3 regions of the Streptomyces sp. H51 genome follow, and region 3 is predicted to be linked to each of the others. Evidence: predicted binding sites of a transcription regulator. Region 3 holds the regulator's gene; each other region holds the start of a gene.
What was found. Region 3 encodes HrcA, which represses chaperone genes, less so after heat shock. Its sites were predicted from a motif close to TTNGCACTCNGNNNNNCNGAGTGCNAA; they were not measured.
Positions count from the first base shown of each region.

Region 1: the regulator HrcA is predicted to act here: its motif matches at 5,570-5,596, upstream of groES (co-chaperone GroES).
Region 2: the regulator HrcA is predicted to act here: its motif matches at 1,744-1,770, upstream of groL (chaperonin GroEL).

Region 1 is NZ_JAYMHD010000077.1:267,239-276,718, reverse strand. It holds partial or broken gene VKA29_RS30050 (endo-1,4-beta-xylanase) at 1-10, shown strand, start outside; gene VKA29_RS30045 (YciI family protein) at 393-749, shown strand; gene VKA29_RS30040 (RNA polymerase sigma factor) at 794-2,113, shown strand; gene VKA29_RS30035 (class I SAM-dependent methyltransferase) at 2,118-3,293, opposite strand; gene VKA29_RS30030 (polysaccharide deacetylase family protein) at 3,429-4,325, shown strand; gene VKA29_RS30025 (polysaccharide deacetylase family protein) at 4,901-5,476, shown strand; gene groES (co-chaperone GroES) at 5,743-6,051, shown strand; gene groL (chaperonin GroEL) at 6,168-7,793, shown strand; gene VKA29_RS30010 (DEAD/DEAH box helicase) at 7,868-9,480, opposite strand, start outside.
Region 2 is NZ_JAYMHD010000011.1:470,542-480,021, reverse strand. It holds gene thrC (threonine synthase) at 1-567, shown strand, start outside; gene VKA29_RS02645 (MoaD/ThiS family protein) at 564-839, shown strand; gene VKA29_RS02640 (cold-shock protein) at 1,282-1,485, shown strand; gene groL (chaperonin GroEL) at 1,934-3,556, shown strand; gene VKA29_RS02630 (glycosyltransferase) at 3,663-4,841, opposite strand; gene VKA29_RS02625 (hypothetical protein) at 5,087-5,902, shown strand; gene VKA29_RS02620 (hypothetical protein) at 6,035-6,604, opposite strand; gene VKA29_RS02615 (type I polyketide synthase) at 6,739-9,480, opposite strand, start outside.
Region 3 is NZ_JAYMHD010000021.1:117,507-126,986, reverse strand. It holds gene hemW (radical SAM family heme chaperone HemW) at 1-254, shown strand, start outside; gene VKA29_RS06960 (Uma2 family endonuclease) at 357-929, shown strand; gene VKA29_RS06955 (DUF3097 domain-containing protein) at 913-1,719, opposite strand; gene VKA29_RS06950 (MBL fold metallo-hydrolase) at 1,751-2,482, opposite strand; gene hrcA (heat-inducible transcriptional repressor HrcA) at 2,739-3,755, shown strand; gene dnaJ (molecular chaperone DnaJ) at 3,756-4,892, shown strand; gene VKA29_RS06935 (nitronate monooxygenase) at 4,969-6,042, shown strand; gene VKA29_RS06930 (16S rRNA (uracil(1498)-N(3))-methyltransferase) at 6,039-6,797, shown strand; gene VKA29_RS06925 (VOC family protein) at 6,829-7,221, shown strand; gene VKA29_RS06920 (hypothetical protein) at 7,343-7,888, shown strand; gene VKA29_RS06915 (S41 family peptidase) at 7,964-9,480, shown strand, end outside.

The sequences.
Region 1 (9,480 bases), on a different contig from region 3:
ACTGGGCTGAGCCGGGGACCGGGCGGGGCCGAGCGGGGCCGAGCGCGGCACCGTGAGGGCCGGGAAGCGCGAGACTCCCCGAAGGGACCGCCCGCAGCGCGCCTCCGACCATCCCCCGATACCGCGGACTCACCGTCCCGCCCGTGACCGGACACGAGAACGCCGACGCGGGCGGACCCGGAGGCCGACGGCCGAGAGCGCTGAGGGCCGTCGGCCTCACTCCGCCGCCACGGCCTCCGTGCGCGGGCCGGAAAAAATCTTCGAAGAAGTCCGGCGCGCCTGTCGATCCGGCCGTCGTTCGTTCGACGAACTGGGTGAGAGGCCGGAAACGAAGGAACCGGCCCGCAGACCGAACGACCACCGAACGACCACCGAACGACCGAGGAGCCACCATGCCCCGCTTCATGTCACTGGTCCGGATCGACGAGAACTCCGCGCCTGCCGGGGGCCCCAGCCCGGAGATGATGCAGCGGATGGGAGAGCTGATCGAGGAGATCACCAAGGCCGGGGTGATGCTGGACACCGCCGGGCTGACGCCGTCGGCGCAGGGCACCCGGGTGCACTGGGACGGCCGGAACACCTCCGTCACCGACGGACCCTTCACCGAGTCCAAGGAGGTCATCGGCGGTTACGCGATCATGCAGTGCAAGGACAAGGCCGAGGCGCTGGAGTGGGCCTCGCGGTTCCTCAAGGTCCACGGCGAGGAGTGGCAGGTGACCTGCGAGGTGCGCGAGATCGCGGAGGGCTGATTCCTCCTGGCCTCCGGCCGCCGCGGGGTGTTCGATGGTGGGTTGTGACACCGCAGCCCACCGCCGGCCCCCGCCGGGCCGCCGACCCGGACCCCTGCCGGGCCGCCGATCCCCGCCAGGCCATCGACACCGTCTTCCGCATCGAGTCCCCGCGCGTCATCGCGGGCGTCGCCCGCATCGTCCGCGACGTCGGCATCGCCGAGGAACTCGCGCAGGACGCGCTGGTCGCCGCGCTGGAGCAGTGGCCGCGGGACGGGGTGCCCGACAACCCGGGCGCCTGGCTCATGGCCACCGCCCGGCACCGCGCCGTCGACCTGGTCCGGCGCCGGGAGACCTACGCCCGCAAGCTGCGCGAGATCGGGCGGGACCTGGAGACGACGGCGCCGTTCGAGGAGCCCGCAGACTCCCGCGACCCTGATGGCATCGACGACGACCTGCTGCGGCTGGTGTTCACCGCCTGTCACCCGGTGCTGTCCGCCGAAGCCCGCATCGCGCTGACCCTGCGCCTGCTCGGCGGCCTGACCACGGCCGAGATCGCCCGCGCGTTCCTCACCCCCGAGCCGACGATCGCCCAGCGCATCGTGCGCGCCAAGCGGACGCTGGCCGCGAAGAACGTCGCCTTCGAGGTGCCGTACGGGCCGGAGCGCGCGGCCCGGCTCGGGTCGGTCCTCGACGTCGTCTACCTCGTCTTCAACGAGGGGTACGCCGCCACGGCCGGCGACGACTGGCTGCGCCCCGCCCTGTGCGAGGACGCGCTGCGGCTGGCCCGCGTGCTGTCGCAGCTGATGCCCGGGGAGCCCGAGGTGCACGGGCTGACCGCGCTGCTGGAGTTCCAGGCGTCCCGCACGGCCGCCCGCACCGGCCCGGGCGGCGAACCCGTGCTGCTGAAGGACCAGAACCGCCGCCGCTGGAACCGCATGCTCATCGCCCGCGGCATCGCCGCCCTCGACCGCGCCGGGGCCGCCTCCCCGTCCGGCGCCCCGGGCCCCTACGCCCTCCAGGCCGCCATCGCCGCCTGCCACGCGCACGCGCACTCCTACGAGGAGACCGACTGGGCGAGCATCGCCACCCTGTACGGGCTGCTGGCCGCACGCGCCCCGTCCCCGGTCGTCGAGCTCAACCGCGCGGTGGCCGTGTCCATGGCCGAGGGCCCGGCGAAGGCGCTGGAGATCGTCGACGCCCTCGCCGCCGCGCCCGCCCTGCGCGACTACCACCTGCTGCCCAGCGTCCGCGGTGACCTGCTGGCCCGCCTGGGACGCACGGCGGAGGCGGGCGAGGAACTGGCCCGGGCGGCCGGGCTGACGCGCAACGCCCGCGAGCGGCAACTGCTGCTGGACCGGCTCCGGTCCCTCCCCGGCGTCTGAGGTCCTACCGCGCTTCCGGCCGCGCGGGCGCCCCGACCAGCATCGTCGGCGCCCCCGCGACCCGGGTCAGGAACACGGTCGCCGCGTTCGGCCCCTGCGGCTTGACCTTCCTGCGCAGCTCCTCCGGCTCCACCGCCGACCCGCGCTTCTTCACGGTCAGCGTCCCGACCTCCCGCTCCCGCAGCAGCGCCTTCAGCTTCTTCAGGTTGAAGGGCAGTCGGTCGGTGATCTCGTACGGCACGGCGTACGGCGTGGGCCGCAGGTGGTCGGCGGTGACGTAGGCGATGGTCGGGTCGATCAGGCCGCCGTCCAGTTCCTCGGCCACCTCGGCGACCAGGTGGGCGCGGATGACGGCCCCGTCGGGCTCGTACAGGTACCGGCCGACGGGGCGGACCGGGGGGTCGGGCAGGCCCCGGCCGTGCAGCGCGCGGGGGCCCGGCAGCAGCGTCGCCCGCACCGCGCCCGGCGCGGTCCCGAACCACAGCACGGCCTCCTTCACGTCCCCGCCGTCGGAGATCCACTCGGCCTCGGCGTCGGCGGGCACCGCCTCGTGCGGGATGCCGGGCGCGACCTTGAGGGCGGCGTGCGGCGCCGTGCGGGCCGCGCCGACCGCCCAGGAGAGCGGGGGCGAGTAGGCCTCCGGGTCGAAGACGCGGCCGCGTCCGCCGCGTCGGGCGGGGTCGACGAACACGGCGTCCCAGCCGGCCGTGTCCACCTCGGTCACGTCGGCCTGGCGCACTTCGATCAGCTCCGCGAGCCCGAGCGCGTCGGCGTTCGCGCGCGCCACGGCCGCCGTCACCGGGTCGCGGTCCACGGCGAGCACCCTGATGCCGGCCCGCGCCAGCGCGACCGCGTCCCCGCCGATCCCGCAGCACAGGTCGGCCACCGAGGTCACGCCCAGTTCGCGCAGCCGCCCGGCCCGGTACGCCGCGACGCTCGCCCGGGTCGACTGCTCGACCCCGTTCGGCGTGAAGAACATCCGGCGCGCGTCCGCCGCCCCGAACTTCGCCGCCGCCCGCTGCCGCAGCCGCGCCTGCCCGAGCGCCGCCGACACCAGTTCGGCGGGGTGCTCGCGGCGCAGCCGGGTGGCGACGGCGAGTTCGTCGGCCGGGGCGGTGTCGCGCACCTCTTCGAGGAGGGCGCGGCCTTCGGGGGCGAGGAGGCAGGCGAGGTCGTTCACCGGCTCATTGTGGGCCAGTCGGTGGATGGTGTGCCGCCGGCCGCGGTGTCGGGCCGGGACGCGGGACGGGGGCTGCGAGGATCCGGCATCATGCGAGCAGTACGACAAAACGATAAAAATGGGGCGTCGTTCGGGATGCGGGTCCGCTGCGGGGCCGCCCTGCTCGCCGCGGCCGCCATCGCCTCCGGCTGTGCGCAGGGCGACGCCTCCGAGGTGGATTCGGCCGAGGTGACCCCGGCCGCCGGCCAGCCGCCCCTGAGGGCGGCCCCGGCCCGCGCCCTGGAGGCGTACGCCGCGCGGCTGCGCGCCGCCTACGTCGCCCGGGCCGCGGCGGCCAGACGCTGGGGCCTGGCGAAGGTGCCGCTGGCCGCCCCGCCGCCGCCCGCCAAGAAGCCGGTGATCACCGCCCGCAAGGGCTTCGAGGTCGACGGCCAGCGCGAACTGGACCTGCCCCCGGTCTTCACCACCGTCCCCACCGAAGAGAAGGTCGTCTTCCTCACCATCGACGACGGCGCCGAGAAGGACCCGGCGTTCCTGCGCATGACGCGCGAGCTGAAGATCCCGTACTCCGCCTTCCTCAGCGACTTCCTGATCCGGGACAATTACGGCTACTTCGGGAAGATGTGGCAGGACGGGGTGACGCTGAACAACCACACCCTGCACCACCCCTACCTCCGCGGCCTGTCCTACAAGGAGCAGAAGCGCGAGATCTGCGGCATGCAGGACGTGATCGAGGAGCGTTACGGCGTCCGCCCCCGCCTCTTCCGCCCGCCCTACGGCAGCTACAACCAGGACACCCTGCTCGCCGCCAAGTCCTGCGGCATCCGGTACGCGCCCATCTGGGACGAGGAGGTCTTCGTCGACCGCTGGGAGTACCGCGACGACCGCTTCCTGCACCCCGGCGACATCGTCCTGACCCACTTCCGGGGCCGCGCGCAGTGGAAGGGCACCATGCCCGACATGCTCCGCCGCTTCCTGGACAAGGTCACCGCCCAGGGATACGCGGTGGCCCGGCTGGAGGACTACCTGTGAGGCGGCGCCGCCTGGCGGCCGGGGCGCTGGCGGCCACCGTCCTGCTCACCGGCTGCGCCCCGTCCGTCGACCCCATCCAACGGCTCGGCGAGAAGGCGGCCCGGCACATGCGCCCGCACGGCACGGCGACCGCCGGCCGACCGCCGCACGACACGGGGGACACAGCCGCCGGGCACCGGACGCACGGCGGGGACGGGGGCGCCGGGCGCCGTCCCCGTGGCACGGAGGACGGGGGTGCCGGGCACCGGCCGACCGGCGCCGGGGCCAGGGCCGCCGGGCGGCCGTCGTACGACGGCGGGCACCGTGCCGCCGGTCGCCCGGACGGCGGGCAGCCTGACGCCGGGCAACTGCCGTCCCGCGGCCGGGATCTCGCCGCCGGTCGGCCGTCGTCCCGCGGCAGGGGCCTCCCGCCCGGTCGGCCGCCGTCCCGCGGCAGGGGCCTCCCGGCCGGTCGGCCGTCGTCCCGCGGCAGGGACCTCCCGGCCGGTGGGCCGCCGTCCCGCGGCCGGGGTCACGAGGCCGCGAGACCGTCCCGTGTTCCGGCCGCCCGCGCCGCGGACGGGGGCCTGCCGCGCGTGGTCCCCCGCGTTCCCACCCGCGACAAGGTCGTCTTCCTCACCTACGACGACGGCGCGGAGACGGACCCCCGCTTCGTCGAGACGGTCCGGGCGCTGCGCCTGCCCGTCAGCATCTTCCTCACCGACCGGGCCGCCGGCCCGGGCTACGCCCGCCTCGCCCGCCTGCGGTCGGTCGGAGTGAGCCTGCAGAACCACACCCTCGACCACCGCGCCCTGCGCGGCCTGCCCTACGCCGGCCAGCGCGCCGAGATCTGCGGCCAGCAGGACAAGCTCACCGCCCGCTTCGGCGTCCGCCCCCGCCTCTTCCGCCCGCCCTACGGCAGGTACGACGCGACCACCCTGCGCGCCGCGGCGGACTGCGGCATCTCCGCGGTCGTGCTGTGGCGGGCGGCGATGACGGGGGACGGCGAACTGACGTACGCGGGCGGCGAGCACCGCCTCGGCCCCGGCGACGTCGTGGCCGTGGCCGCGGGCGGGGGCGCCGGACCGACGCTCGGGGAGCGGACGGCGCGGCTGTTGCGGGAGGCGTGCGGCCGGGGACTGACGGTGGCGCGGCTGGAGGACTACGTCTGACGCCGGCCCGACCCGGGTGACGGCCGTACGGCCCCGTACAGCCCTCGCAGGGCCCCCGTACGGTGCGGAACCCCGGCCGACGCGCCGCGGGGATTGGCACTCCGCTTGACCGAGTGCTAATCGCGGTCATAGTCTCGGGTCTGGCACTCCCCCCTGGAGAGTGCCAACAACGCGACGGGCAGGTCCGGCACCCGCGACGACGGATCGACCTGGTCGCCACCTCAGACAGTTAACCCCGTGAGATCTCCGAAGGGGGAGGTCGGATCGTGACGACCGCCAGCTCCAAGGTTGCCATCAAGCCGCTCGAGGACCGCATCGTGGTCCAGCCGCTGGACGCCGAGCAGACCACGGCCTCTGGCCTGGTCATTCCGGACACCGCCAAGGAGAAGCCCCAGGAGGGCGTCGTCCTGGCCGTGGGCCCGGGCCGCTTCGAGAACGGCGAGCGTCTCCCGCTCGACGTCAAGACCGGCGACATCGTGCTGTACAGCAAGTACGGCGGCACCGAGGTGAAGTACAACGGCGAGGAGTACCTCGTCCTCTCGGCTCGCGACGTCCTCGCGATCATCGAGAAGTAGTCCCACCTCGAGCATTCCGCTCTTAGCTGCGCCCCTGGCCCCCGCGACCACACAAGAAGCCGGGCGCCCGGGGCGCAGTTTCTTTCACCTAGATTTCCGAGAGGGCTCACGCTGTCATGGCGAAGATCCTGAAGTTCGACGAGGACGCCCGTCGCGCCCTCGAGCGCGGCGTCAACAAGCTTGCCGACACGGTCAAGGTGACGATCGGCCCCAAGGGCCGCAACGTCGTCATCGACAAGAAGTTCGGCGCTCCCACCATCACCAACGACGGTGTCACCATCGCCCGCGAGGTCGAGGTCGAGGACCCGTACGAGAACCTCGGCGCCCAGCTGGTGAAGGAGGTGGCGACCAAGACCAACGACATCGCGGGTGACGGCACCACCACCGCCACCGTGCTGGCCCAGGCCCTGGTCCGCGAGGGCCTGAAGAACGTGGCCGCCGGCGCCTCCCCCGCCGCCCTGAAGAAGGGCATCGACGCCGCCGTCGCCGCCGTCTCCGAGGACCTGCTGTCGTCGGCCCGCCCGATCGCGGAGAAGTCCGACATCGCCGCCGTCGCCGCGCTGTCCGCCCAGGACCAGCAGGTCGGCGAGCTCATCGCCGAGGCTATGGACAAGGTCGGCAAGGACGGCGTCATCACCGTCGAGGAGTCCAACACCTTCGGTCTGGAGCTGGACTTCACCGAGGGCATGGCCTTCGACAAGGGCTACCTGTCGCCGTACTTCGTCACCGACCAGGAGCGCATGGAGGCCGTCCTCGACGACCCCTACATCCTGATCACGCAGGGCAAGATCTCCGCGATCGCCGACCTGCTGCCGCTGCTGGAGAAGGTCATCCAGGCCAACTCCTCCAAGCCGCTGCTGATCATCGCCGAGGACGTCGAGGGCGAGGCCCTGTCGACCCTGGTGGTCAACAAGATCCGCGGCACCTTCAACGCGGTCGCGGTCAAGGCCCCCGGCTTCGGCGACCGCCGCAAGGCGATGCTGCAGGACATGGCGATCCTCACCGGCGCCACGGTCGTCTCCGAGGAGGTCGGCCTCAAGCTCGACCAGGTCGGCCTGGACGTGCTGGGCTCCGCCCGCCGCGTGACGGTCACCAAGGACGACACCACCCTCGTCGACGGCGCCGGCAAGTCCGAGGACGTCCAGGGCCGCGTCGGCCAGATCAAGGCCGAGATCGAGACCACCGACTCCGACTGGGACCGCGAGAAGCTCCAGGAGCGCCTCGCCAAGCTGGCCGGCGGCGTGTGCGTGATCAAGGTCGGCGCCGCCACCGAGGTGGAGCTGAAGGAGAAGAAGCACCGCCTGGAGGACGCCATCTCCGCGACCCGCGCCGCGGTCGAGGAGGGCATCGTCTCCGGTGGTGGCTCCGCGCTGGTCCACGCCGCCAAGGTCCTCGAGGGCAACCTCGACAAGACCGGCGACGAGGCCACCGGCGTCTCCGTCGTCGCGCGCGCCGTCGTCGAGCCGCTGCGCTGGATCGCGGAGAACGCGGGCCTCGAGGGCTACGTCATCGTCTCCAAGGTCAAGGAGCTGGAGAAGGGCAACGGCTACAACGCCGCCACCGGCGAGTACGGCGACCTGGTCAAGGCCGGCGTCATCGACCCCGTCAAGGTCACCCGCTCCGCCCTGGAGAACGCCGCCTCCATCGCCTCCCTCCTGCTGACGACCGAGACCCTGGTCGTCGAGAAGAAGGAAGAGGAAGAGCCGGCCGCCGCGGGCCACGGCCACGGCCACAGCCACTGAGCCGCATGCTCACAAGAAGGCCCTGCTCCGGTTGACCGGAGCAGGGCCTTCCCCCTTGTTCGCGGCGGGTCCGGTCAGCCGTCGGTGCGCACCAGGAACCTGACGTGCTCCGCGAGCAGCGCCCGCGCCCCGTACGTGTCCGCCAGACGGGCGGCGAGGGTGGCCTCCGCGAGCCGTGGGGGGAGCGCCTCCGCGAACTTCAGGCCCCGAACGGCGCGCAGGTCCACCTCGGGCAGCGTCACGCCGTTGCCGGCGTCCGCTGCGGCGGCCCGCCAGGTCTGCGGGGTCACGTCGTCACGCAGCCTCACGAACCGGTCGTCGGTGACCCGGTGCGGCAGCACGACGGAGGGGAGGGAGGCGGCCAGTGTGGCGTTCGCCCGGTGTCCGCCCCAGGTCCACCACCGCACGTCGCCGTCCCCCCGGCGGGTGACGACCGTACCGGCCGGGTGCACCACGTCCCGGTGCGCGTCGCGTGCCTCGGCCAGTTTCGCCTGCGCGCGGCGGGTGAGGACGACGGGCGGGGCGGCGCCCAGCAGGACCTCCCGCCCGGCACGGGTCAGGGTGAACGACCGGACACGGTCCGGGCCGAAGCCGTTCCACCTGGCACGCCCGCCCTCGTCCACGGGCTCGACGAAGCAGCGCCTGCGGCGCCAGTCGATGTACGTCACCAGCCAGCTGCGGCCCGCCAGCAGCAGCTTCCGCGGCCCCTCGACCTCCTCGGTGAGCAGGTCCGGGTCGGTGCGGCCGATCTCCGTCCGCCCGCTGAGCACAGTGAACTCCGGCGGGGCCGTGAACGACGCCGTCAGGTTCATGAAGTGGCGGTGCCCGAAACGCCGTTCGGCCTCGGGCCCGATGAACAGCAGGCCGCCGTCCCGGTCCAGGTAACCCTGCTCCACCAGGTGGTGCACGATGGGCTCGGCCGCCTTCCCGAAGGTGTCCAGTCCGCCCCACCATTCCTGCCACAGCTTCTCCCCGACCCGGTGTTCCTGCAGGCACAGGGCGAGCACCTGCTGGGCGACCAGGTGCCGCGGCTCGGGAGGCGGTGTCACCGGTTCCACCCAGCCGCGCGACCAGGCGAGCAGCAGGGCCGCCGCGGACAGCAGACCGGCGTCGGTGAGGGCGAGGAAGAGGCAGTTGCGGCGGGTGCCGGGGCGACGGCCGGTACGGCCCAGGCGTTGCAGGAACGACGCGACGGTCTGCGGCGCGTCGAGCTGGATCACCCGGTCCAGGTCACCGACGTCGATGCCGAGTTCGAGGGTGCTGGTGGACACGATCACGCAGTCCCGGGCTTCCGCGAAGGCATGTTCGGCACGTCGTCGTTCGTCCGCCGACAGTGAGGCGTGGGACAGGAACGTGGTGACGCCGCGCAGTCTGAGCTGCTCGCCCAGTTCCTCGACGGTGCGGCGGCTCTCGCAGAACACCAGGCGCTTCTCGCCCCGGTGCAGGGCGGCGACGACCGTGGCCGCGTTGGCGACGGAGCCGACGTAGTCCAGCTCGATGTCGCCCGGCGGGGGAGCCGTGGTGGGCCGGGCTGCTGAGGGCTCGGCAGCCGAGGGCGGGGCCGCCACGGTGCCGGATCCGGGGAGCGCCACGCCGGGTGCGACGACCTGCCCGGGCCGTCGGCCCCGCCCCGACCCCTGGAGCCAGTCCAGCAGTTCGTGCGGATTGCCGACGGTGGCCGACAGGC
Region 2 (9,480 bases), on a different contig from region 3:
GTGTGCGAGCAGCTCGGCTGGCGGCTGCCGGACCAGATCGTCATCCCCATCGCCTCCGGCTCGCAGCTCACCAAGGTCGACAAGGGCCTCCAGGAGCTGATCAAGCTCGGGCTCGTCGAGGACAAGCCGTACAAGATCTTCGGCGCGCAGGCGCTGGGCTGCTCGCCGGTGTCCACCGCCTTCAAGGCCGGCCACGACGTGGTCCGACCGCAGAAGCCGGACACCATCGCCAAGTCCCTCGCCATCGGCAACCCGGCCGACGGCCCCTACGTCCTCGACATCGCCCGCCGCACCGGCGGCGCCGTGGAGGACGTGACCGACGAGCAGGTCGTCGAGGCGATCAAGCTGCTCGCCCGGACCGAGGGCATCTTCGCCGAGACGGCGGGCGGCGTGACGGTCGGCGTGACGAAGAAGCTGATCGACAACGGCGTCCTCGACCCCACGAAGACCACCGTCGTCCTCAACACCGGCGACGGCCTGAAGACGCTGGACGCGGTGGCCGGCACCGGCCTCACCGCCACCATCCGCCCCAACCTGGACTCCTTCCGAGAGGCTGGCCTCGCATGAGCGTGACCGTTCGCATCCCCACCATCCTGCGCACCTACACCGGCGGTCAGGCCGAGGTCCCCGCCGAGGGTGCGACCCTCGCCGAGGTCATCGCGGATCTGGAGAAGAACCACACGGGCATCGCCGCCCGCGTCCTGGACGACCAGGGCAAGCTGCGCCGCTTCGTCAACGTCTACGTCAACGACGACGACGTCCGCTTCGAGCAGGGCCTGGAGACCGTCACCCCCGACGGGGCCGGCGTCTCCATCATCCCGGCCGTCGCGGGCGGCTGACCTGCCGGTTCGTTTACCGCTGGTAACGGCGGTGACGCAGAGTTCCGACCGATTGCCCTCTCCGTAAGAGAAACGGAGGGGGCAATTCTGCATGGTTGAGCGCGGTACAGTTGGGGAACCCACCCCCGGCTCCGCGCGCCGGACGCGATCAGTGCCCGCTCCGGATGCGTCGAGAAATAGCCAAAGTGTGCGAGCCTTTTGCGCCATTCGCTCTTTATGTGCGGCCCGACTTGCCCTGAATTCGGGGGAATTCTTACTACATTCCGGACCCCTTCCGTCCGGAATTCTCGTCCGACTGACCTGTTGCAGAGGGCAGTTGGGCAGATACATTCGGCCGCGGTCGACGCGTTCCGGCGCACACCCCCAATCCGTGGGGGGTGAGGTCTGACCCGGATCCGCGAAGTGCGGGTCCGTGCAAGGGCCAGTAATAGGGGAGTTAGGCATGGCTCAGGGCACCGTCAAGTGGTTCAACGCGGAGAAGGGGTACGGCTTCATCGCGGTCGACGGTGGTGCGGATGTTTTCGTCCACTACAGCGCCATCCAGATGGACGGGTACCGCACCCTGGAAGAGGGCCAGCGGGTGGAGTTCGAGATCTCGCAGGGCCAGAAGGGCCCGCAGGCCGACATGGTGCGCGTCACCGCCTGATACGCGCGACCGACCGAACCGCGGCGACGTCTTCCGTCGAAGGGCCCGTACCTCCCGGGGTACGGGCCCTTCGTCCTGCCCGCACACACGCCCGAGGCCGCCGGAGCCTCGCCCGCAAGGCGAGCCCGCTCCGCGGGCGCGCCTTGCGCCCGCCCGTCACCCGACCGCCACCCCTCAAGGAGCCCGCTTCGCGGGCGCGCCTTGCGCCCGCCCGTCACCCGACCGCCACCCCCCAAGGAGCCCGCTTCGCGGGCGCGCCTTGCACTCTCGGGGGTCGAGTGCTAATCATTGGCGTTAGCACTCTGAAGGTGAGAGTGACAACGAAGGACCGGGTCGGTGAGGCCCGCAGGCCGGGTGGGGCAAGGAACCACGAGGCAGGCGAGCCGTCCGTCGCGGGCGCGGGCGCGGTCCGAAGGAATCACCCCCAGTCCTGGAGGGACCACTTCACATGGCCAAGATCATCGCGTTCGACGAGGAGGCGCGGCGCGGCCTCGAGCGCGGCATGAACCAGCTCGCGGACGCCGTGAAGGTGACGCTCGGCCCCAAGGGTCGCAACGTCGTCCTCGAGAAGAAGTGGGGCGCCCCCACGATCACCAACGATGGTGTCTCCATCGCCAAGGAGATCGAACTCGAGGACCCGTACGAGAAGATCGGCGCCGAGCTGGTCAAGGAAGTCGCCAAGAAGACGGACGACGTCGCCGGTGACGGTACGACCACGGCGACCGTGCTCGCCCAGGCGCTGGTCCGCGAGGGGCTGCGCAACGTAGCCGCCGGCGCCAACCCGATGGCCCTCAAGCGCGGTATCGAGAAGGCCGTCGAGGCCGTCTCCGCCGCCCTGCTGGAGCAGGCCAAGGACGTGGAGACCAAGGAGCAGATCGCCTCCACGGCCTCCATCTCCGCCGCCGACACCCAGATCGGCGAGCTCATCGCCGAGGCGATGGACAAGGTCGGCAAGGAAGGCGTCATCACCGTCGAGGAGTCGCAGACCTTCGGTCTGGAGCTCGAGCTCACCGAGGGCATGCGCTTCGACAAGGGCTACATCTCGGCGTACTTCGCCACCGACATGGAGCGTATGGAGGCCGTCCTCGACGACCCGTACATCCTGATCGCCAACTCCAAGATCTCCTCGGTCAAGGACCTGCTCCCGCTGCTGGAGAAGGTCATGCAGTCGGGCAAGCCGCTGCTGATCATCGCCGAGGACGTCGAGGGCGAGGCCCTGTCGACCCTGGTCGTCAACAAGATCCGCGGCACCTTCAAGTCCGTCGCCGTCAAGGCCCCGGGCTTCGGCGACCGCCGCAAGGCCATGCTCGGCGACATCGCCATCCTCACGGGCGGCGAGGTCATCTCCGAGGAGGTCGGCCTCAAGCTGGAGAACGCGACCCTGGACCTCCTGGGCCGCGCCCGCAAGGTCGTCATCACCAAGGACGAGACCACCATCGTCGACGGCGCCGGCTCCGCCGACCAGGTCGCGGGCCGCGTGAACCAGATCCGCGCCGAGATCGAGAACAGCGACTCCGACTACGACCGCGAGAAGCTGCAGGAGCGCCTGGCCAAGCTGGCCGGCGGTGTCGCGGTCATCAAGGCCGGTGCCGCCACCGAGGTGGAGCTCAAGGAGCGCAAGCACCGCATCGAGGACGCCGTCCGCAACGCCAAGGCGGCCGTCGAGGAGGGCATCGTCGCCGGTGGTGGCGTGGCCCTGCTGCAGGCCTCCCAGGTCTTCGAGAAGCTGGAGCTCGAGGGTGACGAGGCGACCGGCGCCAACGCCGTGAAGCTGGCCCTGGAGGCCCCGCTGAAGCAGATCGCCGTCAACGGTGGTCTCGAGGGCGGCGTCGTCGTGGAGAAGGTGCGCAACCTGGCCGTCGGCCACGGTCTGAACGCCGCCACGGGCGAGTACGTCGACATGATCGCCGAGGGCATCATCGACCCGGCGAAGGTGACGCGCTCCGCCCTGCAGAACGCCGCCTCCATCGCCGCGCTGTTCCTCACCACCGAGGCCGTCATCGCCGACAAGCCGGAGAAGGCCGCCGCGCCCGCCGGCGGCGGCATGCCGGGCGGTGACATGGACTTCTGATCCGCACCGGATCGGGCTGTCCTTTCCGAGGGCGGCACCCCCTGCTCGCAGGGGGTGCCGCCCTCGGGCGTTGTCCGGACTGCCGTGTCCGGGCCGTGCCGTCCGCCTACTTCTTGCGGCTCCTGCCGCCCCGGCGGTTCTTCGCGCCCTTGCCCGACCGGGCCGCGGACGCGGCCTTCGCCCGGCGGCCGGCGGCGGCCGGCTGCGGGACGGCGGCGGCCTGGCGGACCGAGAAATCGCGGTTGATCTCGACCTGGCGGCGGACGGCGGCGGGCAGGTCGGGCATCGCCAGGAGCATGTCGCACGCCCGCACCGCCTGGGCGTGGTCACCCACCCAGTACGCCGCGATCGAGTACTCGAACAGCAGGCCCCAGCGGTAGACCCACGGCTTGGTGAAGAGCAGGTCCTCCGGCTCCGGCCGGCCGACGACAGCGGCGAGGACCGCGTGCGCGGTGCGGTGGCGGCCCTTCTGGCGCAGCCGGGAGGCGAGCTCGTAGCAGGCCTCCAGCCGCTGCGGGCGGACCTCCCAGGCCCGGGAGAACGCCTCGATCGCACCCGCCCAGTCGTCGGTCCGCTCGGCCCGCAGGATGCCGCTCTCCAGCAGCGAGCAGTAGACCTCCTCCGCCCAGCCGCCCATGGCCGCGCGGCGCTCGTACAGCGCGACGGCCTCCTCGGCCCGGCCCAGGTCGCGTACGGTGTTGGCCAGGTAGAAGACGGTCCGGGGGTTGTCGGGGTCCCGCTCCAGCTCGCGGCGCAGCAGGCGCGCGTCCCGCTCGAACTTCTCGGCGCGGCAGCCGCCGTCCGCGTGGTCCTCGATCACCAGGGCTTCGAGGTTCTCCTGCACGTCGGGCCCGTCGGTGCACGGGTACTCGTGCGTGACGCCCTCGTACCGCCAGACACGGTCCGCGCGCATCAGATGCTTGAAGCGGTGCTGGGTGCCCGGGCTGTCGTAGCGCAGCATGTAGGAGGTCGCCGTCAGGTGCGGCAGCGGCGCGTCCTGGCGCAGCACGTGGTCGGCGTCCAGGGTGAGCACGTAGTCCGCCTTGCCGAGGGCGTACCCGATGTTGAGGGTGCGGTTGTGGCCGAAGTCGACCCAGGGATCCTGGTGGAGTTCGCCGGGGATGCCGTCGAGGGCTTTGCGGACCAGCTCCTGGGTGCCGTCCGTCGAGCCGGTGTCGGAGATCATCCAGGTGTCGACGAGGTGACGTACCGAGCTGAGGCATCGCTCGATCACCCGTGACTCGTTCTTGACGATCATGCAGAGGCAGATGGTCTGTTTCTTCATGGTTCACGGGTCCTGGCCGGTGGCCGGTGGGCGGGTGGGGTCGGCCGACCACCGTGACACGCGTCCCGAGCTCCCGGTGCGTGCCACGCTCAGACACGGCGGGGAGGCGCTCGTTCGGAGGCGCCATTTTGACCCGATTGCCTGATATTCGTACCCCTTGGCCGGTGGGCGGAGGCCGTCACCAGGCCCCGGCTTGAGGCTTGGGTCCGGAAGGTCCGATTCACCTTTGACAAGGAGGACGACGAATGGATCCGGATATCCGGAGGACTCCGCGCCTGGGACCGCTGGCGCGCGAGCGATTCAAGCAGGCGGGCATGCTCGCCTCGCTGACCCTGGTCATGGCCGCTGGACTGGTCGACCCCGCCGTGGCGGCGGTGCAGAGCGTGCAGGCGCACGTGGCCGTGGCGAAGGGCGACGACTGCGGAGTCCCGGGCAGGCGCGCCGCGGAGGACCTGGGCGGCGTTCAGGCGAACGGCGGCGGCAAGGACCACTGCAGGGGCGCGACGGGCGCGACCGGCGCGACCGGCGCGACGGGTGCCACAGGTGCGACCGGGGCCACGGGGCCGGAGGGCCCGCAGGGTGTGACGGGTGCCACCGGTCCTGAGGGTCCGCAGGGTGTGACGGGCGCCACCGGTCCTGAGGGCCCGCAGGGCATGACCGGTGCCACAGGTGCGACGGGTGCCACCGGGGCGACGGGTGCGACCGGCTCCACCGGTCCGTGCGCGGACATCGACAGCATCGCTCCGTCGAACGTGCGACAGTTCAGCGCGGTCCTCTCCGGCGGCCAGGCCTTCGTGGGCCGTCAGAGCCTCGCGCCGCTGGGCGCCTACCAGTGGGTCAACGTGAGCGGCCCCGGCAACCCGGGCTATCCCACCGGCACGGCCTGTGCCGTCGGGGTCACCGTGCGGGACGGTGACCTGCGGGTCCAGCTCCTGACGACGGGCGGGCTGGTCTACCAGACCCATTGCGACGTGACGGGTACGGCCCTTTCCTGCACGGAGGGCTGGACTCAGCAGACGGCACTGCCCACGACACCTCCTTCGCCCCGCCAGCGGAAGTAACGCGGCCCGGCGGCGGCATCCCCTGCCGTCGAGGCACGGCGGGTGCCGCCCCTCGGCGTGCGCCACAAGCGGATACGCGCCGAGGCGGGACCGCGGGACCGCGGTCCCGGCGGGCGGCCCGGCGGACGGCGTCTACGGATTGCCCATCGGCTCGATGTCGACCCTGACCGGCGTGCCCCACACGCGGAGCACCTCGTAGTCGGTGAACTCGTGCACGAGCCGGTAGGCCATGGCCGGACGGGGGCCGCGCCGCTGGGCGGCGAGGTACAGCTCGGCCTCACGCCGGTCCCGCCGCGGCGTCCCGCACAACTGCCACTCCTGCCCGTTCCACAGCTCCGGCAGCCACCGCTGCTGGGGCTGCGGGCGGTCGGCGCGCACGCCGTAGCGGGACGGGACGGGCTCGGTGGGGGCATGCGGCACCGGCCCGCCGTTGTACTCGGCGCGGCGGGCGGCCCGGCGCCGGGTCTCGCACAGCAGGCACAGGTCGGGGGCGCTCTCGTCGACCGGGCCGGTGGGGTGCTCGGGGCAGCGGGTGCTGGGCGCGGCGCCGCTGACGCTGTCCTCCAGCAGGTCGAGCGCACGGCGCAGATCGGCCTTGACCTCGTGCAGCTTGGCGTCGGGGGTGTCCGCCCCGAGCGCTTCGCCGTGCTCCCCGAGCAGACGGAGCGCGCGGCCGAGGGCGGTGAGCTGGGCGTGGTTCATGGGATCAGTCTGCGCCACGCCCCCGGCCGACCGGATGATCACCTTCGGTGGCCCGCCTGGGCGACGTTCCCGGTTCCGGCGCCTGGCCCGTCGGACGTGTCACGGAGACCAGGCGCCAGAACCGCACCGGCCGATCAGAGCGACGGGCTGTCGCCCAACGCGCTCGCGATGTGCTGGGCGAGCTTTCGGGGAGAGGGGCCCTGCAGGATCTTGGCCACGGGGACGCTGACGGCCAGGTCCGAGGTGATACGCGCCCGCAGCTCCACCGACATCAGCGAGTCCACCCCCAGACGCCTGATCGAGACGGCGTCGTCCACCCTGTCCATGGTGAGCCCGAGGACGGAAGCGATCTGCTCCTGGCAGTAGGCGGTGAGGAGTTCCTCCCGGCCCCGGGAGTCCGCCTGGAGGACCGCCCCCCGATCCAGCCGCCCGGACCCCGCGTTCTCCTCGGCCACGTCCTTCGCGTCCGCCGCCCCAGCGGCCGAGCCGCCCGCTGCCGCGAACTGGCGGAACACGGAAGACCTGGCGCGGGACGGGAAGAACTTGGTCCACTGTTCGAGGTCCAGGGACATGACCGCTGCCTGCGGGGTCCACTCGCCGATGAGCCGGCCGAGCGCGTTGAACGCCACGTCCGGGCTCATGGCCGCGAGGCCGCGGGACGCGAAGCGCTCGCTCGAAGCGGTGTCCCGCGCCGCGATGCCGATCTGGTCCCAGCGGCCCCAGTTGACGGTCAGCGCCGGCCGGCCGCGCAGCCGCCTGTTCCAGGCGATCGCGTCCATGAAGGCGCTCGCCGCGGAGTAGTTGGCCTGCCCGGGGGACCCCATGAGCGAGGCCGCGGACGAGAAGAGCACGAAGAAGTCGATCGGGTCGTCGGCGGTGAGTTCGTCGAGGTTGCGGGTGCCGTCGATCCTCGGCGCCGAGGTGGCGTTCAGGCTCTCGCCGTCGAGCTGGGTGACAATCCGGTCGTCGAGCACCACGGCCGAGTTGATGACGCCGGCGAGGGGCGGAAGGTTCTGGCGCACCCAGTCGAGCACCTTGCTCAGCCTCGCTCGATCGGCGATGTCGGCCCGCAGCGCGTGAACGCTCGCTCCCTTCGCGCGCAGCGCCTCCAGCTCCGGCAGCAGGGCCTCGTGCTCGCCGCGGCGCCCGAGGAGCACGAGGTGCCGCGCCCCCTGCTCGACCATCCACCGCGCGGCTCGCAGACCCACTCCGCCCAGGCCGCCGGCGACGAGATACGTCGAGTCGTCGCGGAAGAGGGGGCCGGGCTCGGACGGCGTGAGCGGGTGCGCCACAAGCCGGTGTGCGAACCGGGAGGTGCCGCGCAGCACGATCTCGTCCTCGTCGGCGTCCGCGCTGATCTCGTTCCACAGGCCCCGCAGGTCGGCGCCGCCCGGATCGGCCGGCAGATCGACGAGGGAACACCTCAGGTCCGGGAGTTCGTACATGGCCGTGCGCCCCAGCCCCCAGACGGCGGCCTGCGGGGGAGAGGTCCACCGGTCACCCGGAACGACCGCGTGAGCCCCGCGGGTGACCAGCCAGACCCTCGGTGGAACGGCCGACTGGGCCTCCGCCACCGCCTGGAGGACGGTCAGCGCCGTAGCGGTCTGGTCGAGGTCCCCCTGGGCATTCGTCGTCGGTGCGGCCAGACAGACGACACCGGCCCAGGGCCCCGCCCGCAGAGCGCTGGGCAACCGCTCGCTCAGGGACGGCCCGTCCGCCGCGAGGAGTTCGCATCCGCCGCCGCGTTCGCGCATGAGCCGGCACAGGTCGGTGGCTTCCGGCGTTCCGTCGCCGATGACGAGCCAGCGCTGTGCCTTCGCGCCACGGGCCTTGGACAGCGGGGCCAGGCGCTCCCACCGGGAGACGCGGGCGAGATCGCCCGCGCGACGCTCGGTCACCTGGGGGAGTTCGCGTTCCAGGCGCTGCACCCGCAGACCCTCGACCTCCAGCACGGTGGTTTCGTCCGCACCGGCGAGTATCAGGTCGGCGACGAGGAAGTCCACGTCGTCGGCGGCTGAGCGGCGCTCGGCGTGTGCCCGCAGAGTGCCGCCGAGCGGGACCGGCGTGCGGTGGACGACGCGGTCGATGGTGGTCGGCAGGTAGCTGTCCTCACCCGTCCGGGAGGGCAGCATCGGCATCATGCTCTGGATGAAGCTGTCCGCGAGAGCGGGGTGCACCCGGTAGTGAGGGGTGCGGTATTCGTCCGACACGGTGGTGTCCAGCCGCGTCACGATGTGCGACGCGGCCTGCCGCACGGCACTGATCGCCCTGAACGGGCCGTCATGCTCGACACCCCGACGGCGCATCGCCGCGTAGTGCTCGTCGGCCGACAGCGGAACGGCGTCCTCGGGCTCCTTCGGGCAGGGCGCCGACGCCGGAGGCGGACCAGCGACAGCGGCAGTCCGCGCGGTCGCCAGACACACCCACTCGCTCACCGCCGCGTCCTCTTCCACGGCCACGTGGCAGGTGAGTTCCAGGACGTCGTCGCGTCGACGGGCGAGCACCTGCACCAGACGGGAGGTGTCCTCGTCGAGGAAGAGGGTGTCCAGGAACCGGACGTCCCGGATCTCGACGGGGTCCCCGTTCCGCGTGGCGCCGGTGGCCTCGGCAGCGGCGGTCAGGAAGAGTTCGACGTATCCCGTGGCCGGAAAGACCGTCGTACCGTGCACGCGGTGCTCGGCCAGGTAGGGAAGCGTGGCCAGGCCGAGACGGAACGTCCAGGCCAGCGCCCCCGGCTCGACCGCCAGCGGTGTGGGACGCCCCATGACCGGGTGGGGTGTGCCCTCCGTCAGCGGGCTTCCGCCCGAGGGCTGCGCCACCGGGACGGACCGTTCGGCCGCGGGGTTCCAGTGCCGTTCGTGCTCCCACGGGTAGCC
Region 3 (9,480 bases):
CCGCCGGGCGCTCGCCGGGGGCCGGCCGCGAGCTGCTGTCCGACGAGGACCGGCGCGTGGAGCGGATCCTGCTGGAGCTGCGGCTGCGGGAGGGCGTACCGCTGTCCCTGCTGAAGCCGGACGGCCTGACGGCCTCCCGGCGCGCACTGGCGGACGGACTGCTGGACAGCGGACCGTACGACGAGGGACGGGCGGCCCTCACCCTGCGCGGACGGCTGCTGGCGGACGCGGTGGTCCGGGACCTGGTGGACTGATCACCCGGCGGAGTGAATCAGTGCGGAACGCCGGTCCGGTCCCTAACCTGGTTCGTAGGCTGCCGGCCGTACACACGGCGGCGGGAGCGGAGGACCACGGAGATGACCGCTGTGGATGATCGCCGGGTGCATGAGGCATTCGAGAACCTGGAGGTTCCCGAGGGCTTCAAGGCTGAGCTCATCCGGGGGGAAATCGTGATGATGGCCGGGCCCGACAAGGTCCACAACCGCATCGTGCAGTCGGTGCAGGACCAGATCCCCTCCGGGAGGTGGGAGCGGCTGCGGACGCAGGACATCGCGTTCCCGGACGAGGACAGCGAGCCCCAGCCGGACCTCGTGGTCATGGAGATCGGCGCCGACGACACCCCGGGCCGGCTGGTCCCCGCGGACGCCGTGACGATGCTGGTCGAAGTGGTCTCCAAGACCAGCGTCCACCGGGACTACGTCGAGAAGCGGTCGATCTACGCCGCGGGCGGCGTCCCGGCGTATCTGGTCATCGATCCCTTCCGGGCCAGGTGCCTGGTGCTGGCGGAGCCGACCGGCAGGGGCCTGGCGGCGGACTACCAGTACGAGCGCACCCGCAAGTTCGGTGACCCGGTGCCGTTGCCGATCGTGGGGGTGGACCTCGACACCGGCGGGTTCGGCACCCTGCCGCCGCTCACGGCTGAGCCGTGACGAAGTCGATCAGCTCCTCCACCCGCCCCAGCAGCTCCGGCTCCAGGTCCTTGTAGGACGTCACCCGCGCCAGGATCGCCTGCCACACGGCGCCCGTGTTGTCCGACGGCCAGCCCAGCGCCCGGCACACGCCCGTCTTCCAGTCCTGCCCGTGCGGCACGCGCGGCCAGCCCGCGATGCCCAGGGACGACGGCTTCACCGCCTCCCAGACGTCGATGTACGGATGGCCGACGACCAGCGCGTGCTCGCTGGTCACCTGCTGCGCGATCCGCCACTCCTTCGACCCGGGGACCAGGTGGTCGACCAGGACGCCCAGCCGCGCGTCCGGGCCCGGCGCGAACCCGGCCACGATCGACGGCAGGTCGTCCACGCCCTCCAGGTACTCCACCACCACGCCCTCGACGCGCAGGTCGTCGCCCCACACCTTCTCGACCAGCTCCGCGTCGTGCCGTCCCTCGACGTAGATGCGCCCGGCGCGGGCCACCCGCGCGCGTGCGCCGGGCACGGCGACCGAACCGGACGCCGTACGGGTGGGCCGCAGCGGGCCGGAAGCAGGCTTGACGAGCGTCACCGGGCGGCCCTCCAGCAGGAACCCGCGCGGCTCCAGCGGGAACACCCGGTGCTTGCCGAAGCGGTCCTCCAGGGTCACCGCGCCCGCCTCGCAGCGGATCACCGCCCCGCAGAAGCCGCTGGCGGGCTCCTCGACCACCAGGCCCGGCTCCGCCGGGACCTCCGGCACGGGCTGGGGCTTCTTCCACGGAGGGGTCAGGTCCGGAGAGTACTGGCGCATTCGAACGACGATAGGAGAACCGTCCCGCCGATCACCGCGACACGCCGAAACGGTCCGCCAGCGCGTCCCGCTGCGCCCGGACGAACGCCGCGTCGACCACCGCTCCGTGACCGGGCACGTACAGCGCGTCCTCGCCGCCGAGGGCGAGCAGCCGGTCCAGCGCGGCCGGCCAGCGCGACGGCACCGCGTCCGGGCCCGCCTGCGGCTCGCCCGACTCCTCGACCAGGTCCCCGCAGAAGACGACCTCCGGGGCGCCCGGGACCAGCACGACCAGGTCGTGCGCGGTGTGCGCCGGGCCCACGTTCGCCAGCAGCACCTGCCGGCCGCCGCCCAGGTCGAGCGTCCACTCGCCGCTGACGTGATGGCGGGGCGCGGTGAGCGCGTCCACAGCCTCCTCGGCCAGCCGCGCGTCCAGTCCGCACCGCACCGCGTCCGCGCGCAGCTCCTCGCGCCCGTGCCGCCCGGTGAACACCGCCTCGGCGCCGACCGCGCCGAACACCTCCGCGCCCGCGAACGCCGCCGCCCCGAAGACATGGTCGAAATGGGGGTGGGTGAGAGCGAGATGGGTCACACGGTGACCGGCCAGCCGCTGCGCCTGCGCCCGCAGCCGCGCCCCCTCCGGCAGGCTCGACCCCGCGTCGACCACCAGCGCCGTGCCGGCCCCGACGACCAGCCCGGCCGTGCAGTCCCAGCCCGGAAGCCGGCACCGTCCGACCCCGGCCGCCAGCCGCTCCCACCCGAGCTCTTCCCAAGTCACCGTCATACCGCGACGCTAGTGCCTGTCTGACGATTCCCGCCTGCCTCGCGACGCCTGGCACGCGCGCCAGACGCCGCGAGGCCCGCCCTTCGGGCGGACCACGGGAATCGCCAGACGGGCCCGGCCGTACGGACCCGCCCCGGCAGGCCCGACCTTGCCCAGTCGGTACCCCACCGCCGTACACTGGCCGGGGAACGCTGGCACTCGCACGCGCAGAGTGCCAGGCAAGGCGTCAGGGGACGACTTTCTGGAGGTGTGCGCCATGCTGAGTGAACGACGGCTCCAGGTATTGCGCGCCATCGTCCAGGACTACGTCGGCACCGAGGAGCCGGTCGGGTCGAAGGCCCTGACCGAGCGGCACAGCCTCGGCGTGTCCCCGGCGACCGTGCGCAACGACATGGCGGCCCTGGAGGACGAGGGATACATCGCCCAGCCGCACACCAGCGCCGGGCGCATCCCCACCGACAAGGGCTACCGGCTGTTCGTCGACAAGCTCGCGGGCGTCAAACCGATGAGCGCCCCCGAGCGGCGCGCGATCCAGAACTTCCTCGACGGCGCCGTCGACCTCGACGACGTCGTGGCGCGCACGGTGCGGCTGCTCGCGCAGCTCACCCGGCAGGTCGCCGTCGTGCAGTACCCGTCGCTCACCCGGTCCACGGTCCGGCACGTGGAACTGCTCTCGCTCGCCCCCGCGCGCGTGATGCTCGTGCTGATCACCGACACCGGCCGGGTCGAGCAGCGCATGGTCGACTGCCCGGCGCCGTTCGGGGAGGCGTCCCTCGCGGACCTGCGGGCGCGGCTGAACAGCCGGGTCGCGGGCCGCCGGTTCACGGACGTCCCGCGGCTGGTGGAAGACCTCCCCGAGGGCTTCGACGTCGAGGACCGCGGCACCGTCTCGACGGTGCTGTCGACCCTCCTGGAGACGCTCGTCGAGGAGAACGAGGAGCGGCTGATGATCGGCGGCACCGCCAACCTGACCCGCTTCGGACACGACTTCCCCCTCACCATCCGGCCCGTCCTGGAGGCCCTGGAGGAGCAGGTCGTCCTCCTCAAACTCCTCGGCGAGGCAGGCGATTCGGGCATGACCGTGCGCATCGGGCACGAGAACGCCTATGAAGGACTCAACTCCACGTCCGTGGTCTCGGTCGGCTACGGTTCGGGCGGCGAGGCAGTCGCCAAGCTCGGCGTGGTCGGACCGACCCGCATGGATTACCCGGGAACGATGGGAGCGGTACGCGCAGTGGCACGGTACGTCGGACAGATCCTGGCGGAGTCGTAAGTGGCCACGGACTACTACGCCGTTCTCGGCGTGCGCCGCGACGCGTCGCAGGAAGAGATCAAGAAGGCCTTCCGGCGGCTCGCACGCGAGCTGCACCCGGACGTCAACCCCGATCCGAAGACCCAGGAGCGGTTCAAGGAGATCAACGCCGCCTACGAGGTGCTGTCGGACCCGCAGAAGAAGCAGGTCTACGACCTCGGCGGCGACCCGCTCTCGCAGTCCGGCGGCGCCGGCGCGGGCGGCTTCGGCGCGGGCGGCTTCGGGAACTTCTCGGACATCATGGACGCCTTCTTCGGTACGGCGTCCCAGCGCGGCCCGCGCTCGCGCACCCGGCGCGGCCAGGACGCGATGATCCGCCTGGAGATCGACCTCGACGAGGCGGCCTTCGGCACCACGAAGGACATCCAGGTCGACACGGCGATCGTCTGCTCCACCTGCAACGGTGAGGGCGCCGCGCCGGGCACCTCCGCCCAGACCTGCGACATGTGCCGCGGCCGCGGCGAGGTCTCCCAGGTCACCCGGTCCTTCCTGGGGCAGGTCATGACCTCCCGCCCCTGCCCGCAGTGCCAGGGCTTCGGCACGGTCGTGCCCACCCCCTGCCCGGAGTGCGCGGGCGACGGCCGGATCCGCTCCCGCCGCACGCTGACCGTCAAGATTCCGGCCGGCGTCGACAACGGCACCCGCATCCAGCTCGCGGGGGAGGGCGAGGTCGGCCCCGGCGGCGGCCCGGCCGGCGACCTCTACGTCGAGATCCACGAACTGCCGCACCCGATGTTCCAGCGGCGCGGCGACGACCTGCACTGCACGGTCACCATCCCGATGACCGCGGCCGCCCTCGGCACCAAGGTCCCGCTGGAGACCCTCGACGGCCTCGAAGAGGTCGACATCCGCCCGGGCACCCAGTCGGGCCAGTCGATCCCGCTGCACGGCCGGGGCGTCACCCATCTGCGCGGCGGCGGCCGGGGCGACCTCATCGTCCACGTCGAGGTGCAGACCCCCACCAAGCTCGACGTCGAGCAGGAACGCCTGCTGCGCGAGCTCGCCAAGCTGCGCGGCGAGGAACGCCCGCAGGGCCAGTTCCAGCCGGGCCAGCAGGGCCTGTTCTCCCGGCTCAAGGACGCCTTCAACGGGCGCTGACGACACCGGACGCCCCTGGCCCCGGCCGGGGGCGTCCCGATTCGGACTTGTCCATGGGACGTGACAACATGCGGTCATGTCCTCCGCACTGACCGATCTCTGTCCCCACCCGATCGTGCAGGCCCCCATGGCGGGCGGCGTTTCCGTGCCCCACCTCGCCGCCGCCGTCTGCGCGGCCGGCGGGCTCGGTTTCCTCGCCGCCGGGTACAAGACCGCCGACGGCATGTACCAGGAGATCAAGCAGCTGCGGAGCATCACCGACCGGCCCTTCGGCGTGAACCTCTTCATGCCGCAGCCCGACCACTCCGACCCCGCCACGGTGGAGCTCTACGCCCACCAGCTGGCCGGCGAGGCCTCCTGGTACGGCACCGAGCTCGGCGACCCCGACAACGGCCGCGACGACGGCTACGACGCCAAGCTCGCCGTGCTGCTCGACAACCCGGTCCCGGTGGTCTCCTTCCACTTCGGCGTCCCCACCCGCGACGTCCTCGACTCCCTGCGCCGCGCCGGCACCTTCACCATGGCCACCGCGACCACCGCGGAGGAGGCCCTCGCCGTGCAGCGGGCCGGCGCCGACGCGGTGATAGCCCAGGGCGTCGAGGCCGGCGGCCACCAGGGCACCCACCGCGACGTCCCGGAGAACGACCGCGCCGGCATCGGCCTGCTGTCCCTGGTCGCCCAGATCCGCGAGACCGTGAGCATCCCGGTCGTCGCCGCCGGCGGCATCATGCGCGGCAGCCAGATCGCCGCCGTCCTCGCCGCCGGCGCGAGCGCCGCCCAGCTCGGCACCGCGTTCCTGGTCACCCCGGAGTCCGGGGCGAGCGCCGTGCACAAGCAGGCGCTGACCAACCCCCTGTTCGTCCGCACCGAGCTGACCCGCGCGTTCTCCGGCCGCCCGGCCCGCGGCCTGGTCAACCGCTTCCTGCGGGAACACGGCCCGTACGCCCCCGCCGCCTACCCCGACGTCCACCACCTCACCGCGCCGCTGCGGAAGGCGGCGGCGAAGGCCGGCGACGCGCAGGGCATGGCGCTGTGGGCCGGGCAGGGCCACCGGATGGCCCGGGAGCTGTCCGCGGGACAGCTGGTGGAGGTACTGGCCGCCGAACTCGAGGAAGCGGGAGCGGCGCTGTCGGAAGGCGGTGTGCGATGACGGCCCCGGTGTTCGTGCTCGATCCGCTGGTCCTGCCGGACCTCTGCGGAGGGGAGTACGTCCTGGACGGCCCGGAGGGACGGCACGCCGTCTCCGTGAAGCGGATGCGGCCCGGCGAGGACGTCATCCTCACCGACGGCCGCGGACGCTGGACGGAGGGCGTCGTCAAGGCCGCCGAGGGCAAGGACCGCCTCGTCGTCATGGACCTGGAGAGCGTCCACGAGGAGCCCCCGGAGCAGCCCCGCATCACCGTCGTGCAGGCCCTGCCCAAGGGCGACCGGGGCGAGCTGGCGGTGGAGACGATGACCGAGACCGGCGTCGACGCGATCGTGCCGTGGACGGCCTCCCGCTGCGTCACCCAGTGGAAGGGCGAGCGGGGCCTGAAGTCCCTCGCCAAGTGGCGGGCGACCGCCCGGGAGGCCGGCAAGCAGTCCCGCCGGGTCCGCTTCCCCGAGGTCGCGGACGCGGCGACGAGCAAGCAGGTCGCCGCACTTCTCGCCGAGGCCGACTTCGCCGCCGTGCTGCACGAGGACCGCGCCTACCCCAGCGTGCCGCTCGCCACCGCCGAACTCCCTGCCGAGGGCGAGATCGTGCTGGTCGTCGGCCCCGAAGGGGGCGTCTCCCCCGAGGAGTTGGAACTGTTCGAGCAGGCGGGGGCGAAGACGTACCGGCTGGGCCGCAGCGTGCTGCGCACCTCCACCGCCGGCACGGCGGCGACCGCCCTGCTCCTCGGCCGTACCGGCCGCTGGTCCTGACCGCCCCCTCCTGACCGCTCAGGGAGACCCCGTGGAACTCGCCCAAGTCCGGCTCCTCGTCAGCGACTTCCCCGCCTGCTACCGCTTCTACGCCGACGTCCTCGGGCTGAAGCCGCAGTCGGGGGCGAGCCGGGGACCGTACGAAAAGTTCAGCCCGGCCGCCGGCTCCGCGGGCATCGCCCTGCAGGACCGGGCGGTGATGGCGGAGATCCTCGACGAACTGGGCGGACCGGCCGACGGACACCGCTCCCTGGTGGTGCTGCGCGTCGACGACCTGAACGCCTACTGCGAACAGATCACCGCTCGCGGAGCGACCCTGCTGCACGGCCCGGCCGCCATGACGGACCGCCTGCGCGTGGCCCATCTCAAGGACCCCGAGGGCAACCTGGTGGAACTTCAGGAGTGGCTCCTGCTGCGCACCTGACGACCGCACTTCCGGGGCGGTCGCGGACGACCCCCGGCCGCCCCGCAAGAGCCGCCCGGGGGCGCGTTCGTGGCCGTATGCGCCCTACCGCGCCGGCGCGGTCGGTGGCAGGCTGCCCTTCATGGGGGCGTTGAGGCGGTATCGGCGCCGGCCACGCGGGTCGCGGGCGGCGGCCGTGGCCGGGATCGTGGTGGCGGGCGTCGGCGGGATCGTGGCCTGCGAGCCGGGCGGACTGAGCTCCGCGGCGGTCGCGTACACCACCGACCAGACGGCGACCAAGGCGCTGGAGCGGCAGAAACTCGACGTGCAGTGGCTGAGCTGCACGGCCGACTACGGCAACGACGCGAAGGGTTCCGCGCCCACGGCGAGCGAGACCGGCGTCGCGAACGTCGACTGCCGGGGCAGGACCAAGGACGGCCGGGAGATCACCGTCACCGGCACCGTCACCCGCGCCGTGAACGGCTCCTGCGTGCGCGGCGACCTCACCGCAAAGGTGGGCGGCAAGGTGCGGTTCCACGTGAGCGGACTCGGCAACTGCGACGCCACTCCGTCCCCCGTCGGCAACAACCCGGCGGGCGGGCAGCCCGGACCCACCGCCACCGTCACGGTCACCCGGACCATCTGGTGCGCGAGCGACCCGCAGTGCCGGCCGGTCGAGGGCAAGTGACGGCCCGGCCGGGCGCGCCGGCGACCGATCCCACACCCCCTGTCGCGCGGCGCCGCCGCTGCATAGGGTGATCGGGTGACACAGCCCGCAGCGCCCGCGTATCTCCGCCACCCCCATCTGCACGGCGATTCGGTCGCGTTCACCGCCGAGGACGACGTGTGGCTCGCCCCGCTCGGCGGCGGCCGGGCGTGGCGGGTCAGCGCCGACAACATGCCGGTCGGCCAGCCGCGCATCTCGCCCGACGGCACGACCGTCGCCTGGACCTCCACCCGCGACGGCGCCCCCGAGGTGCACGTCGCGCCGGTCGACGGCGGCCCCTCCACCCGCCTGACGTACTGGGGCAGCTGGACCGCCGTGCGCGGCTGGACACCCGACGGGCGGGTCCTCGCGATCAGCGCCGACGGACAGGCGAGCGCGCGCCGCACCTGGGCCCGCGCCGTCCCGCTCGACGGCGGACCGGCCACCACGCTGCCGTACGGGCCGGTCGGCGACGTCGCGTACGGCCCGAGCACCGTGCTGCTGTCGGCGCCCATGGGCCTGGAGGCCGCCCGCTGGAAGCGCTACCGCGGCGGCACGGCGGGCAAGCTGTGGATCGACCGCGACGGCGACGGCGAGTTCGTACGGCTGCACGAGGACCTCGACGGCAACATCGAGTGCCCCGTCTGGGCGGGGGACCGTATCGCCTTCCTGTCCGACCACGAAGGCGTCGGGGCGCTGTACTCCTCGCTCGCCGACGGCTCCGACCTGCGCCGCCACACCCCGGTCGAGCACGGCTTCTACGCCCGGCACGCCTCCGGCGACGGCACCCGCGTCGTCTACTGCTCCGCCGGCGAGCTGTGGATCCTGGACGACCTCGACGGCGCCGAGCCGCGCCGGCTCGACATCCGCCTCGGCGGGCAGCGCACCGACCTGCAGCCGTACACCGTCGACGCCGCCCGCTGCTTCCGGTCCGCCGCCCCCGACCACACCGCGCGCGGCAGCGCCGTCTGCGTGCGCGGTGCCGTCCACTGGGTCACCCACCGCTCCGGCCCGGCCCGCGCGCTGGCCGCCGAACCCGGCGTACGGGCCCGGCTGCCGCGCGCCTTCCGCACCGACGGCGAGGAATGGGCGGTGTGGGTGACGGACGCCGAGGGCGACGACGCCCTCGAGTTCGCCCCGGCCACCGGCCTCGCGCCCGGCGCCACCCCGCGCCGGCTCGCCGCCGGACAGCTCGGCCGGGTCCTGGAGCTCGCGATGGCGCCCGACGGCAGCCGCGCCGCGGTCGCCTCCCACGACGGACGGCTGCTGCTCGTCGAACGCGACAGCGGCGAGGTGCGCGAGGTCGACCGCAGCGCGGACGGCGAGGTGTCCGGGCTGGTCTTCTCGCCGGACTCGGCGTGGCTCGCCTGGTCCCACCCCGGCCCGCGCCCGCTGTCCCAGCTCAAGCTCGCCAACACCGCCGACCTGTCGGTCACCGAGGCCACCCCGCTGCGCTTCCAGGACTACGCCCCCGCGTTCACCCTCGACGGCAGGCACCTTGCCTTCCTCTCCAGCCGCTCCTTCGACCCCGTCTACGACGAGCACGTCTTCGACCTGGCGTTCGTGGTCGGCTC